Alkalinema sp. FACHB-956: one gene and its partner. The protein of the gene in region 2 interacts with the protein of the main gene of each other region in a pairwise test. Links are inferred from orthologs where the notes say so. Each region holds a gene or a part of one and is shown on either strand. Other genes may lie near its edges.

Region 1 (7,973 bases), on a different replicon or contig from region 2:
GCTTTCGCAAACGGCATCGGCTTGGTCTAAATTTTGCTTCAGGTCGGGATTAAATTGCAGTGCTGTCCCGTCAATCCGCTGTAACCGTCCGTGCAGTTGCATTCCTTCCTGGGCAAACTGCCGTAGGTCAATCTCCCGCCCACCATCCCGTCCGGTGAGGTAATGGTTGGCCTTGGCGCGGACTTTGTCCTTTTGGGGATGCTCGTCAATTGGTAAGTCGTAGTACCCCATCTGATCTAACCAGTCCACTACATCTTTACCCCGGTAACGACGGGGCGATCGCGGCGCACTGCCCACACTCAAATGCACCGTCCGACCCGCCAGATGCAAATCCTCGGCAATTTGGCACCCCGATTGGCCAGTGCCCACTACCAGCACGGCTCCCGGTGGCAAGGCATCTGGATTTTTATACTCCGATGCGTGAATTTGCTGGACGGTGGACGGCAGTCGCTCTGCCATGCGGGGAATTTTGGGTCGATGATAGCCACCTGTAGCAATGACCACCTGATCGGCGGTGTAGCTGCCGATCGAGGTCTCCAGTTCAAAGCGATTGTGGGTTTCGTCTTTCCACAGCCGCGATACCGCTACACCTTCGCGGATCGGTGGCTCAAAGGCAGCGGCAAAGGCTTCGATGTACTGCACAATTTCATCTTTCACCATGAATCCCTGGGGGTCACTCCCCGGATAGGGAAATCCCGGTAGTTGACATTGCCAGTTGGGTGTAACCAGACAAAAACTATCCCAGCGTTTTTCTCGCCATGCATAACCAATTTGATTTTTCTCGAAAATCAGATGGTCAATGCCCCGTTCTTTCAGGCAATAGCTCATGGCTAACCCCGCCTGCCCACCACCAACAACGACGACTGAATGGTGACTGCTCATAGGATACAAAAGCCTCTGTTGTGCAACTTACAGCCAGCCTAAAGTTGCGATTTATGCGCCTTTGTATCTGTGAATACGGAAGTTCCAAGTCTAGCGATATGGGTAGGTGGCAACTAAATCCATCCCTGTTGAATTGCTTGATAAATTGCCTGATAGCGGGTGCGAACCTGAAGCTTAGCCAGGACATTGTTGAGATGGAATTTGACGGTGCTTTCGCTGATGAACAGGTGTTCGGCAATGTCGCGATCGCGGTGCCCCTGGGTTAATAACGTGAGAATTTCCAGTTCCCGTTCCGTCAGTTCACTGGCGCGAATACCCCAGGTTTGCCCCTGCGTCACCGCCTCGACGACCTGCCGCAATTGCTCTGGTGAAATCGATAGGTCAACTTTGGCCTGAATTTTCGCTGGACAAACTGGGGTAGTGGCGATCCAGATAATTTTGCGATCGCCTGCAATCGTACTCGGCTGATCGGTTAGGACGGGGGCATTGCGATCGCGGCAGGGGGTTAATCCGGCGGCTCTGGCAAGTTGGGTGCAGGCCAGTTGCAGGACGGATGCAGTACAGGCAATTTCTAGCCGCAGATCGGAGGGTTGTTGGCGATAGGGAAGGGTGAGTTGAATTTGCAGTGCCCGTTGGTTGGAGAGGGGTTGGGTGGTGAGTTGCCCCCCCAACCCGGACGCGAGAAGTTGAATTTCGGCAAGATGGCCATCAATTAGGTCGGTGGCGGCTGGCGATGGGTTAGAAACGGTGATCTCTAGGGATACACCTTGGTCGTCATACAGGAGTCGGGTGTAGGCGGCCTGGTTGAGGGTTTCCGCTAGTTTGAGCAAAAGATAGTGGGTCGAGAGGTCAAGGGTGCGTTCTGTCCCCAGCATGGTCAACCGCGACCCACTGAGAATTTTAGCGATTTGGTCGGAGAGGGGAATCTCGCTGCTGCTATGCCCCACGGCCAGTTGCCAGTTGTGCTTTTCTGTTTGGTATTGGATGGCAGTGCTGAGGGCGACGGTGACTAGGGTGCTGAGGGTGGGCAGCACTTCCAGAAATTCTGGTTCGAGGGGATGGTGGCTGAACAGGGCCAGTACGCCAATGACGCGCTGACCGATCGCGAGGGGATAGCCAGCAAAGCCGCGAATTTGGTGGGCGATCGCCCATTCCCGATTGCCCACCCAGGGTTCTTCTGGCAGGTTGTTACTCAAAAAGGAGACGCGGTTTTGGGCGATTTTGCCCACTTTATACGCCCCCATGGGCACGCGGCCAAAAAAGCCATTGGTGTGGGTGTACATGCCCGATGAGGCGACCAACCGCAAGAGGGTTTGATTGGATTCTAATAACCAGATGCGGGCAAAGGCGCAATTAAATCGCTCAACTAATCCATCAGTCAGAGATTGCGCCAGTAATTCTGGCTCTAGGCATCCCGCAAATGACTGGGCAATTTCGGTGGCTTGCTGCAAGTCAAATAGCAGGTGCGCTGGGTTAAGCAGGCTATCTGACGAGGTGGGCATTCGAGGTGGACTATTGTTGGCGTGGGGCGGCAGAACCATAGTCTCTATTGAGGCGTAGTTCTGCATTTGGCTGTGTATCTACGGTTACAAAGCTAAGGTTCTATGTGCAGTTGGCGGGGAAGAATGCTGATGTATTCGCCTGGAGTATATTCGCTCGGGGGTGGGGTGGGAAGGGGTTGGCTCCAGAGCAAGGGTTCGGCAACTATCGGCAACTCAACCCAGGCAATCCAGCTATTGACTCATGAAAATGAGTATTTCGTGACAATATCAGAAAGAATGGCTCAGGGGCAATTGTAAAGCAGGATAGGAAACCAATGCTTTTGTCTTGCGCTGTCAATGGATCTGGAGAATCCCCCATGACAACTTGCAACAGATCGTAATCACTTCCAGAGCTAGATTTAGGAACAATTGTATTCACCCCTGCAATTACCAACATGCTCAGTCAGTCTGAGATAGTAGCATTGTTACAACACTATCAATCAGGCGATTAATAATGTAGCTGTAAATGATTCAGCAAATTACGATTTAGTCGTGAACCGTTCAGAGAATAATGAACCTGGATTATTCGATCGAATGTGTTTTTCTGTTACAGTAGATTCACTTTAGTAATGCATTGGATATTGCAAATCATTACATGCATTGGGTATTGCAAGCAATTACAACAGGTATCGCTGCCTTCATTGCCACTAATCTTGATGATCTGATTCTGTTAACGATTTTATTCAGCCAAGTGTATTCTGCTGGCGATCGAGATGCTGCACCAACAGAGGGGCAACCCAGTCATGGACGAAAAGCTGAGGGGTCGCTAGTTCAAGCTCAGAAAATTCGGGCTCAGCAAATTCGGGCTCAGCAAATTGTTACTGGTCAATATCTCGGATTTCTGATCCTTGTGTTGGCCAGCTTACCAGGTGTTTTAGGCGGTTGGATTGTGCCTCGGCCCTGGTTGGGATTGTTGGGGTTACTCCCGATCGCCATTGGCCTGCACCAACTGTTGCATCAAGAACCCGAAGCAACCGTTCAGCAAGTCAATGTCATAGCCCTCCCCGATCGGCCCCAGCGAAATTCTCGCAAAATCACCGCTTTACTGAGTTCGCCGATCGGCCAAGTTGCGGCCATTACCGTCGCCAATGGGGGCGACAATCTGGGGATTTACGTACCTTTGTTTGCCAGTCAACCTGTGGCGACGGTTGGCTTAATTTTGGTCGTCTTTTTTGGCCTGGTCGGCGTCTGGTGCGCGATCGCCTATTTCCTAACCCGCCATCCAGTCATCGTAAAAATTCTGGCGCGTTATGGGCACTTGCTTTTACCTCTCGTATTGATCGGTTTAGGCATCATGATCATCATGGAAAGCCAAACTTTGACATTGTTGCCCAACTGGTTATAGCGGGACTGGGCAAATTATCGACAAATTATCATCGACAAATTATCCTAGTCGGTTCTGCTTACTGGAAATCAACCTACCGAAAATAAAAAGAGCAAATAAAAAGAGCGGGTAACGAACTTACCCACTCTTCCTGATTTTTAGGTTTTGAATTTTTGTCTCGAGTGAAGTTTCCCGGAAACGAGATCTGGCTTCAATGTGCTGGCGAGAATATGCTAGCGAGCCGATCGTCTGGAATTAACCTTAAACCGCCGCCAATTCCTTTTCAGGACGCTTGCTGTTGCGGATACTGTCGATCGCGGCAGCATAATCCGGCGCGTTAAACACCGCAGACCCAGCCACGATCGCATTGGCCCCTGCTTCCAGCACTTGCCAGGTATTGTTCCCCTTCAAGCCACCATCCACTTCAATCCAAGGATCCAAGCCACGCTCATCACACATTTGACGCAGTTGCTTGATCTTGGGCACAACGCCGGGAATAAAGCTCTGGCCACCGAAACCCGGGTTAACGCTCATGATCAAGATCAAATCGCACAGATCTAGAACATACTCGATCGTCTCCAACGAAGTCCCAGGATTCAGCACAACCCCTGCTTGCTTACCCAGATCCTTAATCATGCCCAGGGTGCGATGCAAGTGAATCGTAGCGCTCTGTTCCGCATGGACGGAAATGATATCAGCCCCTGCCTTGGCAAAGTCTGCAACGTAACGCTCAGGCTCAACGATCATCAAATGCACATCCAAGGGCTTTTGGGTGTGGGGACGGACTGCATCCACAATCAGTGGACCGATCGTGATGTTGGGAACAAACCGACCATCCATCACATCAACATGGATCCAATCAGCTCCAGCGGCATCTACCGCACGGATTTCTTCTCCTAAACGACTGAAATCAGCAGACAAAATCGACGGGGAAATAACGATCGGCTTGTTTGAAGTCATGGTGGCAGTGGGTCGTTGACGACGAGTAGACAACAAATTTGTGATTAGTTTAACAAAATGTGAATCTTTCCTTTCAGAATTTTGGTGAGGAAATCGACAAATTTTGAATGAAGGTGAGATTGCGCGGTCGGAGGCCAATTCAGGGTGTAGGGTGTAAATAGTGGGGATTTGAAAATCGGAAGTAGGACATGATACGCCAATTCAGGCCAAAGTTACGGGAATCAAGCGCAAACGGTCTTGATTTACCCCAGTTTTGGCTGATTCACACGCTGCTCTCCCCCCAGAAACGATTCCTGGTCAGTTTAGTGCTGATCTCTTGGAGTCTGATGGGGTTTAACCAACCCGTTCCGATCGAAGATTCGTCGATTGGCGATAAAGGCATTGATGCCCTACGCCTCCAGAAATCTCCCCATAACTTAACCGGGCGCAAAATTGCGATCGGGCAAGTAGAAGTGGGTCGCCCTCCTAAGTTTGGGGTGGACAAAGCCAAGGATCGCAGTCGGCGGATTCAACCAGAATCGGCGTTTTTCCATGTTCCCATCGTCGATGCCTTTTTCCGCGATCGTAAGCCGGGACGGAATGTCAGTGTTGACCCCCATGCGACCCAGGTGGCCAGCCTCTTGGTCAGTGACAGTAAAGCCATCCGAGGCGTTGCGCCCAATGCTCGCCTGTATGTGGCGGGGGCCGGAGCCATGAACCGAGGGGCCCAGCAGGAAGACTGCCTCGCAGCCCAAACCGTCGCCATGCAAAATGGGGGGGATGTGCGGGCCATCAACATTAGTTTTGGGGAATCCCTACGACAGGATCCACGTTCAAAGGCCGTGCTAGATGGCAACGCCCTCCTCACCCAATGTTTAGATTGGTCTGCGAGGGTTCATGATGTTCTGTACGTGGTCGCAGGCAATCAAGGCAAAGGCGGCATTCCCATTCCAACTGATAACTACAATGGGATGACGATCGCCTTTACCCAACGGGTAGACGATCGCTATGCCAAGATCGATTTTTCTAATATTGGGGATAGCAGCCCATCGGTGTTAAAACGCAATGAGGGGATTGAGTCGAACCTGAATAACCGTCGATCGATCGCCTTGGCTGCACCGGGATATCGAGTCAATGTACGACGACTGGATGGTCAAGTCGTGACGACCAGCGGCACCAGCTTTGCGACGCCCCACGTTACTGGAACGGTGGCGCTGCTGCAAGAATACGGCGATCGCCAACTCCGAAAATCCTGCCAACGGGGCGAGGGCTGCCGTCTGCCTTGGACGATCGATGCCCGTCGTCACGAAGTCATGAAAGCGGTATTAATGAATTCCGCCGATAAATTACAGGACACCGATGGTCGGCGGTTAGGCATGACCCGCACAATTTTTCAGAAGAACAATCAAACTTGGCTGGAGAGCGATGCGGCTCAATCCCCCAAAATTCCCTTGAACTTTCAGATGGGGGCAGGTCAGTTGAATGCCTATCGTGCCTATCAACAATTCAGTGCAGGACAGTGGAATCCCCAGAAGTCCGTGCCCGCGATCGGATGGGACTATAACGAAGTCCTTCACTCACCGAACGATCGAAAACGGCATTCAGCATCTGTGAACGCCCGATCTGGCTCCACTTCTAACTCACCCACTGACCCCACTGCTGACAGAATCTCGGCCAGTCCAGTGTATCGGGACTATGTTTTAAATCAACCCATTGCCGCAGGCCAGTACGTGTCCATCACCTTGACTTGGAGTCGCCAAGTGGAGCTGATCGATCGCAACCAAAATGGCCAGTACGACATTGGTGAAGGCTTCAACGATCGCGGTCTTAATAATCTTGATCTGTACCTCATGCCGATCGAGGAAAACGATATCCGCAAAAGCGTAGCCGCTTCCATCAGTGAAGTAGACAGCACAGAACATGTCTTTCAAGCAGTTCCAGTGACTGGCCGCTACAAAATCCGGGTCTATTTCCGCCAAGCGGTCAATGCACTCAGCCAATCCTATGCCTTGGCTTGGTGGACGGCTACGGCCAAGTAGAGTCCCCCAGGAAGCTTCCGGGTTACCTGCCAGCCATCTCTTGAACCGGACTGCTTGCAATCGAATGAACGCCTTGGCAATGTCTTGTTAGCTATGCCTGAAACTGGCTGTGCCGGGAACTAGCTGTGCCGGGGAAAACTAGGTAGCTCAACGGCTGATAGTGAATCCCGCTTTTTCATCGATCGCGTCGGATAGAGGATGGGGGCAATTTCTGACATTTCATTGAAAACGTCCGGGGCAAGGGGGTCGTCGATCTCAGATCGATCGTGGTCAGAATCGCGATCGTGGTCAGCACCCGGCTGGGCTGGACGGCCTGCCTCACCTGCCGCTGGAGTACCTAGATGGGCCAGGGGAGAAGCCGCTTCTGCACCATCCCCATCACTAGTGGAAGGACTGGAGGCCATTGCAGTAGCCTCTCTTGTAGCAATTTTTCTTGCAGCGTCTACCGTCCCTGGCCACTGAACCACTCGCCCTGCGATCGAAGTCAGACTGGGTTGCTGTGGGGGCGTATCCTGGGAACTCACCGGAAGATTGTCGGCCAGGTCGCCGGACTGGCTGGCTAGATGACTGTCTAACCGATGGACGGTCGGGAGAGCTGTCAGCGAACTAGACAATGCATCAGGATCCGCTAAATCAGCAGCCAGGACAGAATCCCCTAAGGAGAGATCGGGGGCCTCACCCTGCACGGTCGTTTCCCCCAAGGGGCTGTGTAGTCTATCGCTGCCCCCTGGGCCTGTTGCATGATCTACTTCAGAAGATACCTGCCGCTGAATCGTATAACTGACCATAGGTTGCTCATCCCCAGATGAACCTATCTCGTCGGGCACGATCGGCGGTATTTGCTCATGGGACGCAGCGATCGAATCAGATACCACCATTGAGTCAGATGTCACTGAGTCAGATGCCACCGCAGCTTCAACCGGCTGACCATTCATAAAAGCATTCATCCAAGCCTGAAAGGCCGGATCTAGGGTCTCATTCTCTTCATAGGAGGCCGACCAGGGCTGAACCGGCTGCGAACGTGGAATGCTTAATTTGACCGGTTGCCCCTGAAGTAAATCAAGGTCTGCGGCCACCAGGGAAGGTTCTTCCACCCCATCGGGCACCGAGCTATGCATGTAGGTGGCTGTGGGCACATCCAGACATTTCTCCAACGCCGCTTTAAATTGCAGCGTGTAGCGCTGTTGACGGTGTAGGCGAGATCGGAGATCGCGACAGGTAATTTCCATCTGGTGGAAAGTTTGCATT
Region 2 (7,823 bases):
GAGAATAGAAATTGAAATAATTAACCGATTGCTGATTCCTTCCTGTTAGGCAGTAATTTTTAAAAAATTTCCCGTTTTTTCACCTTGTTTATCTAGCTAATTTGCTGATCTAAGTTACCGAGCTAAGTTGTTGAACCAATCCACCTAACGAATCCGCTGAACTCGAATCCGCTGAACTCAAAAGAGCGACGGTCATTGCTTACGGAAGTTTAATTTCTTGTTGTTCAATTGTTTATTTTAGAAATTTTTGTGGAACTCTATCCTTAAGTTAAGCATTTTAAGTCACTTTTAAGTAAATCCCTTTTTAAGTAGGTCACTGTCTAAGTAACTCGCTTTTTAAGTGTTGAATCCTGTTAGGGGATTGCTGAAACGACCTATGCGCTCAACCCATACAGCCTAAGTTCCAAGCGGGTACCCCAGTCATGGCAGTTACCCAATCATGGGGGTTTAAACCATGTTCTCCGATCGTTTCAGCTCATTTTAGTCGCTAGGGAAGTCAAATTGCCTATTTTCAGTGATGAGAGCGTGATTAGAGATTGCTTGACAAAATGATTTTATTACTGCTTTAAATTCAATAAGTCTTTTTTGGGAAGCATTCTGCCATCTTCAGAAGTTCAGGGATTGATTTTTCTCACGATCGGGTCATGTAACGCAATTCTTCTACTCTGCCTGATTCCCTTGTTGATCTTCCATCGTTGCTCACTCACTGCCGTAGATGAGGCTATATGTCAGAGGTTTTAGTTTCTGATTCCTGTGCAACACCATTGTTCTCAGTGGCCAAAGGAGGCCAAAATTGTTGTAATCAGGGAGAAATCAACCAATTATTGGCAACGCTGTTAGAAATGGTTACACCTGCGATCGTGATCAAGGATACGCACACCTTGAAATGTTTGGCTGTCAACCAAATAGCGGCAACCCTGTTTGGCGGCGATCGCAGCGATCGGGCAGACTTAGTCGGACAAAAAACCATTGATTGGCTTCCCGTTGAACAAGCAGAAATTTTGAATGAGTACGATCGCACAGCCCTAGGCCAAAACAAGGCCGTGGCGTTCACCCAGCTGGTTACACCTCAAGCGACGGGCCTTTCTCAGTTGCTCAACTGCACCACCATTCCAATTTGCAACGACTCCGGTACTCCGGTCTACTTGTTGACTACTTGCACAATTACCTCCTCCAGCGCCAACATTTTGCCCGAGCAGGTTTTGCCCGAGTACATTTTGCCTGAGCAGGTTTTGCCGGAGTACATTTTGCCCGAATACTTAGCCGCAGAAGAGAGTCAACCTTTGGACAGGCAGCTGAGCCCCGAAGTCCAACTCAAACATGCCACGATCGAGCTGGAACATCTGCGAGAACAGCTCAATCGCCTCCAAGTCCAAATGCTGCAAAGCGAAAAGATGGCCAGTTTAGGACAATTAGTGGCGGGGATTGCCCACGAAATCAATAATCCAGTCAACTTTATCTACGGCAACCTGAAGTACACCAGCGAATATGCCCAAGACTTGCTGCGGGTGATTCAGCACTATAGAGCCAGCTATCCCAACCCCACTCCAGAACTGGCCGCCTTCATGGAAGAAGTCGATCTGGCTTACTTAATGGAAGATTTACCCCAAATCCTGTCGTCTATGAAGGTGGGAGCCGATCGCATTCGAGAAATTGTTCTATCCCTCCGGAACTTCTCGCGATTAGATGATACGGAATTACAAGAAATTGATCTGCACCAGGGACTCGACAACACGCTGGTCATTCTACAAAACCGGCTCAAATCAAAGGCCGATCGCCCAGAAATTTTAGTCACGAAGCACTACGGTGTATTACCCTCCGTGCAGTGCTACGCAGGACAGCTGAATCAAGTCTTCATGAACATTCTCAGCAACGCGATCGATGCCCTGGAAGATGCCTATAACCATGGCAAATGTCCACAACCTGCCATTCAGCTCCACACCGAGTTAGCCAACGATCGCGCCATTATTCAATTCAGCGACAATGGCCTGGGCATTCCAGAACACATTCAAGCCCATTTATTCGATCCCTTCTTCACCACCAAGCCTGTGGGCCAAGGAACGGGCCTGGGACTTTCCATCAGTTATCAGATTGTGACTGAGAAACATCAGGGCACCCTAGACTGCATTTCCACCCTCGGTCAAGGGACAACATTCCGGATCACCATTCCCCTGGAACTGGCGCTCAACCCGCATTCCTCAACCCCCATTGATGACTGCCCCCAATAGATTCGTACAGCCATCACCCATAGAGTAAGGGTAATGCTATCCAATTGATCCATTTGATTCATGACTACGGCAGATCCGATCCCCCGAGTCTTCCTCCCCTAGGACAAGCAAAGCTACAGCAGGGGGAATTGAACTCAATTTTTTCAAACTCCTCCTTTATTTCGGCGTAGGCTCTCCCTAGGAGAGCGGGGGATTTCAGGGGATCGGATGGTTTGCAAGGCTTACAATCAACTGGCAATCAACTGGCAATCAACTGGCAATTAACCGGCAATTAACTAGCCATCAACTGGTAATCAACCGAATGCTCAAGCGCGATCGTGGCGATTTCAGTCGATCTAAGGTGATCTTAAGTTGATCTAAGGCGATCTAAGCCGTAGCACTCACTGCTTCCTGGGCTGCCCCTTGGGGACGTAACTGAATGAGTTCTACCTTGTACCCATCCGGATCCTCAACAAAGGCAATGACCGTTGAACCATGCTTCATAGGCCCCGGCTCCCGCGTCACCTTGCCCCCCCGAGAGCGAATTTCTTCACAGGTTTGATAGATATCATCCACCCCGATCGCAATGTGGCCGTAAGCATCACCCAGGTCATACTGTTCCCGTCCCCAGTTGTAGGTCAGCTCAATCACCGTGTGATCCGCTTCATCCCCGTAGCCGATAAACGCTAGGGTAAACTCGCCACCGGGATAATCTTTTTGTCGCAGTAGCTTCATCCCCAACACTTCGCAGTAGAACTTGAGCGATCGCTCTAGATTGCCGACCCGCAGCATTGTGTGCAATAACCGCATAGCTGTTTCCTACCATTCCAAATGACATCTGCTTTATTGTAACGAGCGGCCTCTGCTTCCACGTCCAGCAGCTTCTTGGGCTTCTCCTGGGATCACTGCCATCGGTTAACTGTCAACCACGAACAAACCCCCCTTGCCCCGCTCGCTATACTTGCACCCTGCGTCCCTTCACCCCCAAGAGCGAACCATCCCCCAACAGCACTCTTTTCCAACTGGCCATTAGGTCGTATCCTAAGCGATGGTTCATAGAGAATTCCCTAACCCACCGAAAAGCTGAGTTCAGAGGTTTACCAGACATGTTTGATGCGTCAGATACCGCGATCGAGATGATTTCTGCGCGTGAGATCCTTGACTCCCGAGGCCGTCCCACCATTGAAGCCGAAGTCCAACTCATCAACGGGGCAAAAGGGCTAGCGCAGGTACCCAGCGGCGCTTCCACCGGTACATTTGAAGCCCACGAGCTACGTGATGAAGACCCAAATCGTTATGGCGGCAAGGGGGTTCTCAAAGCCGTCGAAAACGTTAAAACTATCATTACTCCTGAATTAATTGGCGTTGATGCCCTGAATCAAGAACTCGTCGATCGCCTCATGATCGGCCTTGACTCAGACTCCAACAAGAAAAACGTTGGTGCCAACGCCATTCTTGCCGTTTCCCTAGCCACGGCCAAAGCCGCTGCGGAGGGTCTCGGACTGCCCCTCTACCGCTACCTCGGCGGCCCTTTGGCTAATCTGCTGCCCGTCCCCTTGATGAATGTTATCAACGGCGGTGCCCACGCAGATAACAACGTAGACTTCCAGGAATTCATGATTGTCCCCGTTGGAGCCGATAGCTTCCGGGAAGCACTGCGGTGGGGGGCTGAAGTGTTCCATGCCCTCAGCAAAGTGTTGAAAGATCAAGGCTCGCTGACCGGGGTGGGCGATGAAGGGGGATTTGCGCCCAACCTCGCCTCTAACCAAGCAGCCCTAGATCTGTTGATGATTGCGATCGAAAAGGCCGGTTACAAGCCCGGTGAGCAAGTGGCGATCGCCCTGGATGTAGCTTCCAGTGAGTTCTACAAAGATGGTCAATACCACTTCGATGGCAAAGCCCACACGCCGGGGGAAACCATCGATTACCTGGCTAAGCTGACTACGGAATATCCCATCGTCTCGATCGAAGATGGCTTGCAAGAAGAAGACTGGGAAAACTGGCAAGCACTGACCGAGAAAATTGGCAGTCGGGTGCAACTGGTGGGGGATGACCTGTTCGTAACCAACGTCGAGCGTTTGCAAAAAGGCATCGACCAAAAAGCGGGCAATTCCATTCTGATTAAGCTCAACCAAATCGGCTCGCTCACGGAAACCCTGCAAGCGATCGACCTAGGGGCACGCAATGGCTTCCGATCGATCATCAGTCACCGTTCTGGGGAAACCGAAGACACCACGATCGCGGATCTCGCAGTGGCTACCCGTGCGGGACAGATCAAAACTGGATCCCTGAGCCGGAGTGAGCGCGTTGCCAAGTACAACCGCCTGCTACGCATCGAAGATGAGTTAGGAGATCTGGCTGTTTATGCAGGAACCACAAACATGGTTCCCAAGTGGAGCAAGTAATCTCAGAACGCCAATTAATTTGGGTCTGAATGCATCACAGGGGAGTTTATCCTCCCTTGCCTTGCCTCAACCCACCTGCTGCGGTCAGAATTTGCACTGGCCGCTTTTTTATGCATTTCCGACCTTGTATTGTTTGTGCGATCGTTCGCTGCTGCTGGTTTTGTCTCAAAAATCGTTACGCACAAGAATCGTTACGCGCAAGAAAGAATCCTGATCTAGGTGGAAAATTGAGTACCATTGAAAAGCTGCAAGATAAGCACTTCGAAAATCTACCGATTCCTGTGACCCTATGGCTGTACTCAACGATCGACACATCAAAATTCTACGGGTCATTGATGCAGGCAACATCACGGGGGAGGACATTGCCGCTGCCGTTGGGTCATCCATGCAGTTGCTCAGCTACTACCTCAACACCCTGTCCGACGATGGTTACCTGAAAATCGCCAAAGTCTACGACAATTTCACCCGTGAATTTCAAATTGTTCGGGCTTACCTCACCTCTGAAGGCAAACAGGCCCTAGCCCAAGCGAATGCCAATTCTGCCGGCGCTTCAGGCATTGCCCCATCTACCCCATCCACGACAGAGGCGGCCCATCCCACCGTACATCCTACGGCGCATCCCACAGCGGCGACTCCTGCTCATACTGCGACGATCGCGCCCGATGCCCCATCCGGCAACGATCCCACCGTTCATTCCAGCGGTTTAGAGAGTGGCTTAAATTACAACACGCCTGACTACAACACCCCTGATTACAACACCCCTGATTACAACACCCTCGCGCAACACATCGTTGCCCTGACCCAGGTTTTGGAAGCATTGCCCCCCAACCGCCGAGACCTGGTCACCGTTTACTTGGAAGACCTCGCGATCGAAGTGAATCAGCCGGATAAACGCCGTAGCAATCGCTTGAAGGCTTACTTCCTGGCAATTTTGAACACGGTTGTCCCCATTCTGAAACATTTACCGGAGTCTGAGCAGTTTACCCACCTGACCCAGGCGATCGCCCAGCAATTACAATTGCCGATCAAATTTCCAGACTAGGTCGCCCAGCAATTCCCGGCAATTGGTTTTTAGAAATTAATCGATGGCTAGAAGTTCAGCAAAGTTCAGCAGGTAGGAATTACAGGGCTGACTTGAGTTCATCCAACTTCCGTCGCACTTCCTGAATATCCTGCCACATCAGCCATTTGGGACTTCCCTGGGCCCGTGATGGATTACGTAACAGATAGGAGGGGTGAAAAACGGGCATACAGGATCGCCCTTCCCAGTCCCGCCAAGTCCCACGAATCTGCGTGATTTTGACGTTTTTCTCGTTCAGCAGTCCTTCGATCGCGGAGGCTCCTGCCATCATAATAATTTTCGGATCCACAAGCCGAATTTGTTCCATCAAATAGGGGCGACAGGCGTTCATTTCATCCCGTGTAGGCTTACGATTGCCCGGTGGCCGACATTTCACAATGTTGCAGATAAAAACATCGTCCTCCGTCAGCCGCACCGATTCCAAAATCTTGTCGAGCAATTGCCCTGCTTTGCCAACAAAAGGCTGTCCCGTCAGATCTTCATTTTCCCCTGGTCCTTCGCCAATAATCATCAATAGGGCATTGGGATTGCCTCGGCTAATCACCGCATTCGTCCGAGTTGCGCCCAATTCGCAGCGATGGCACTCAGAACAATGGGCTTTGATTTCGGCCATGGAGCCATAGGTACCTACTGGAATCTGCACCCGCGCACTGGTCGGAATTTGGCTGGGATCAAACGATGGGGGAACCGAGGTCACCGGGAGAGAACTGGGGACGACCTGTGACGACTGGCTAGCTGATGGCTGAGCGGAGGATTCCGACGTTTCAGAACTTTCCGGCGCTGGGGTACCGCTCCAATCAAACAAGCTGAATTGTTGATCCGCCATGGACTCAGATTTAGGATCAGGCATAGGACACACAGGTTGAACCAACGTTGAACAAATTGGGGCTGCAAAATTAGCTGATCAATTCTAGCGGTTTTAGGAAATCCTCACTAGCCCAAACCGCAAATTTGCTGTGAACTAAAATTGATCAATGACCTAGGTTGGAAATCCGCTGTATACAGAAGTCGTCATACAGAAGTCATCACACAGAAGTCATCATACAGAAGTCGTCAGCAGGATTAAAGGTCGTTAGTTCGATTGTCGATCGCAATGATTGAAGCCCTAATATTACAAATCCGGTATCCCAATGCACCAGATTTCAATCCCCGCAATCAATCCTAGTTTAAAAATTGCATCTTTGAAAATTGCATCCAGGTTAAGCAACTGGTTGTGGATACCGGCGATCGCTGGATTTGTTCTTGTACTATTTCAATTTGGTCATCGGTCTCCACTCATTTGGGTCTTGGCTAATTTTCTACTATTTCAAGTCATGATTTTCTTGATGACCATCCCCCATGAGTTAGGCCATGCCATGACTGCGCATTTGGTAGGAATGCAGGTCAGTAAAATTGTGATTGGAACCGGCAAAACCCGCTGGACATTTCAGTTTCTAGGTTTTCCTTGGGAAATTAAAACGATCTTGACTGGGGGAATTACGCTTCTTTCTAACAAATCGATTCCCTTTTATCGATCGCGACTTTTTCTGGTCATTCTAGCAGGGCCGTTAGCCAATGCCGTAATGATTTTCAGCTTGATGCAATTTCCACAGACGATCGTGCTGAAAAATATTAGTAATACTCTACTCTTTCCAGGACTCATATTTTATATCGCTAACGCTGTGATTGTTGTTGGCAATTTATTTCCAACCTATTCCAATATTGACGGTGTTAAGGTTCCCACAGATGGCATGCAACTCCTCAGCATTCCATTTCTATCCCAGGCGGACGTGAAGAAGCAGGTCGCCTTAGCCCATGTCATGGATGGCCAAGCATGGGAACGCCGAGGGCAGTATAATCCAGCGATCGATTGCTTTACCCAAGCCCTGACCCATGATCCCCATTGCGTCCACGCTTACCAGAGCTTAGGGTTGGCTTATCACAACCAGGGTGATTATCCCACAGCAATTCAGCACTATAATCAAGCGATCGATCTTGACCCTCAAAATGCTATTTTTTATTTTCTCCGGGGGGTGACCTATACATTTTGGCGGAGAACTGAACCCCAATATTGCCATCACGCCCTGGAAGACTTTAACCAAGCCATTCGGATTAATTCGAATATCGATACTTTCTACTTCTTGCGGGCAG

What was found.
Region 1: the proteins of eno (region 2) and rpe interact in binary tests that used the Escherichia coli proteins (3 or more experiments, as listed by UniProt). The link is inferred for Alkalinema sp. FACHB-956 from one-to-one orthologs.

Annotation. Positions count from the first base shown.
Region 1 is NZ_JACJRC010000003.1:113,890-121,862, forward strand. Bases 2,859-5,825 are described here. They hold rpe (ribulose-phosphate 3-epimerase), read right to left. Parts: upstream 4,708-5,825; coding sequence 4,009-4,707; downstream 2,859-4,008. Other genes in these bases: H6G21_RS05695 (cadmium resistance transporter), read left to right, coding at 3,019-3,768; H6G21_RS05705 (S8 family serine peptidase), read left to right, coding at 4,896-5,825. Outside these bases: H6G21_RS05685 (MSMEG_0569 family flavin-dependent oxidoreductase), read right to left, coding at 1-882; H6G21_RS05690 (LuxR C-terminal-related transcriptional regulator), read right to left, coding at 996-2,423; more of H6G21_RS05705, read left to right, coding at 5,826-6,725; H6G21_RS05710 (hypothetical protein), read right to left, coding at 6,845-7,973. UniProt on the Escherichia coli protein: Catalyzes the reversible epimerization of D-ribulose 5-phosphate to D-xylulose 5-phosphate.
Region 2 is NZ_JACJRC010000027.1:47,695-55,517, reverse strand. The notes cover bases 2,646-5,462. They hold eno (phosphopyruvate hydratase), read left to right. Parts: upstream 2,646-3,313; coding sequence 3,314-4,612; downstream 4,613-5,462. Other genes in these bases: H6G21_RS20905 (hypothetical protein), read left to right, coding at 4,902-5,462; gloA (lactoylglutathione lyase), read right to left, coding at 2,646-3,017. Also shown: H6G21_RS20920 (ATP-binding protein), read left to right, coding at 726-2,228; more of gloA, read right to left, coding at 2,595-2,645; more of H6G21_RS20905, read left to right, coding at 5,463-5,654; H6G21_RS20900 (uracil-DNA glycosylase), read right to left, coding at 5,734-6,543; H6G21_RS20895 (M50 family metallopeptidase), read left to right, coding at 6,824-7,823. UniProt on the Escherichia coli protein: Catalyzes the reversible conversion of 2-phosphoglycerate (2-PG) into phosphoenolpyruvate (PEP). It is essential for the degradation of carbohydrates via glycolysis.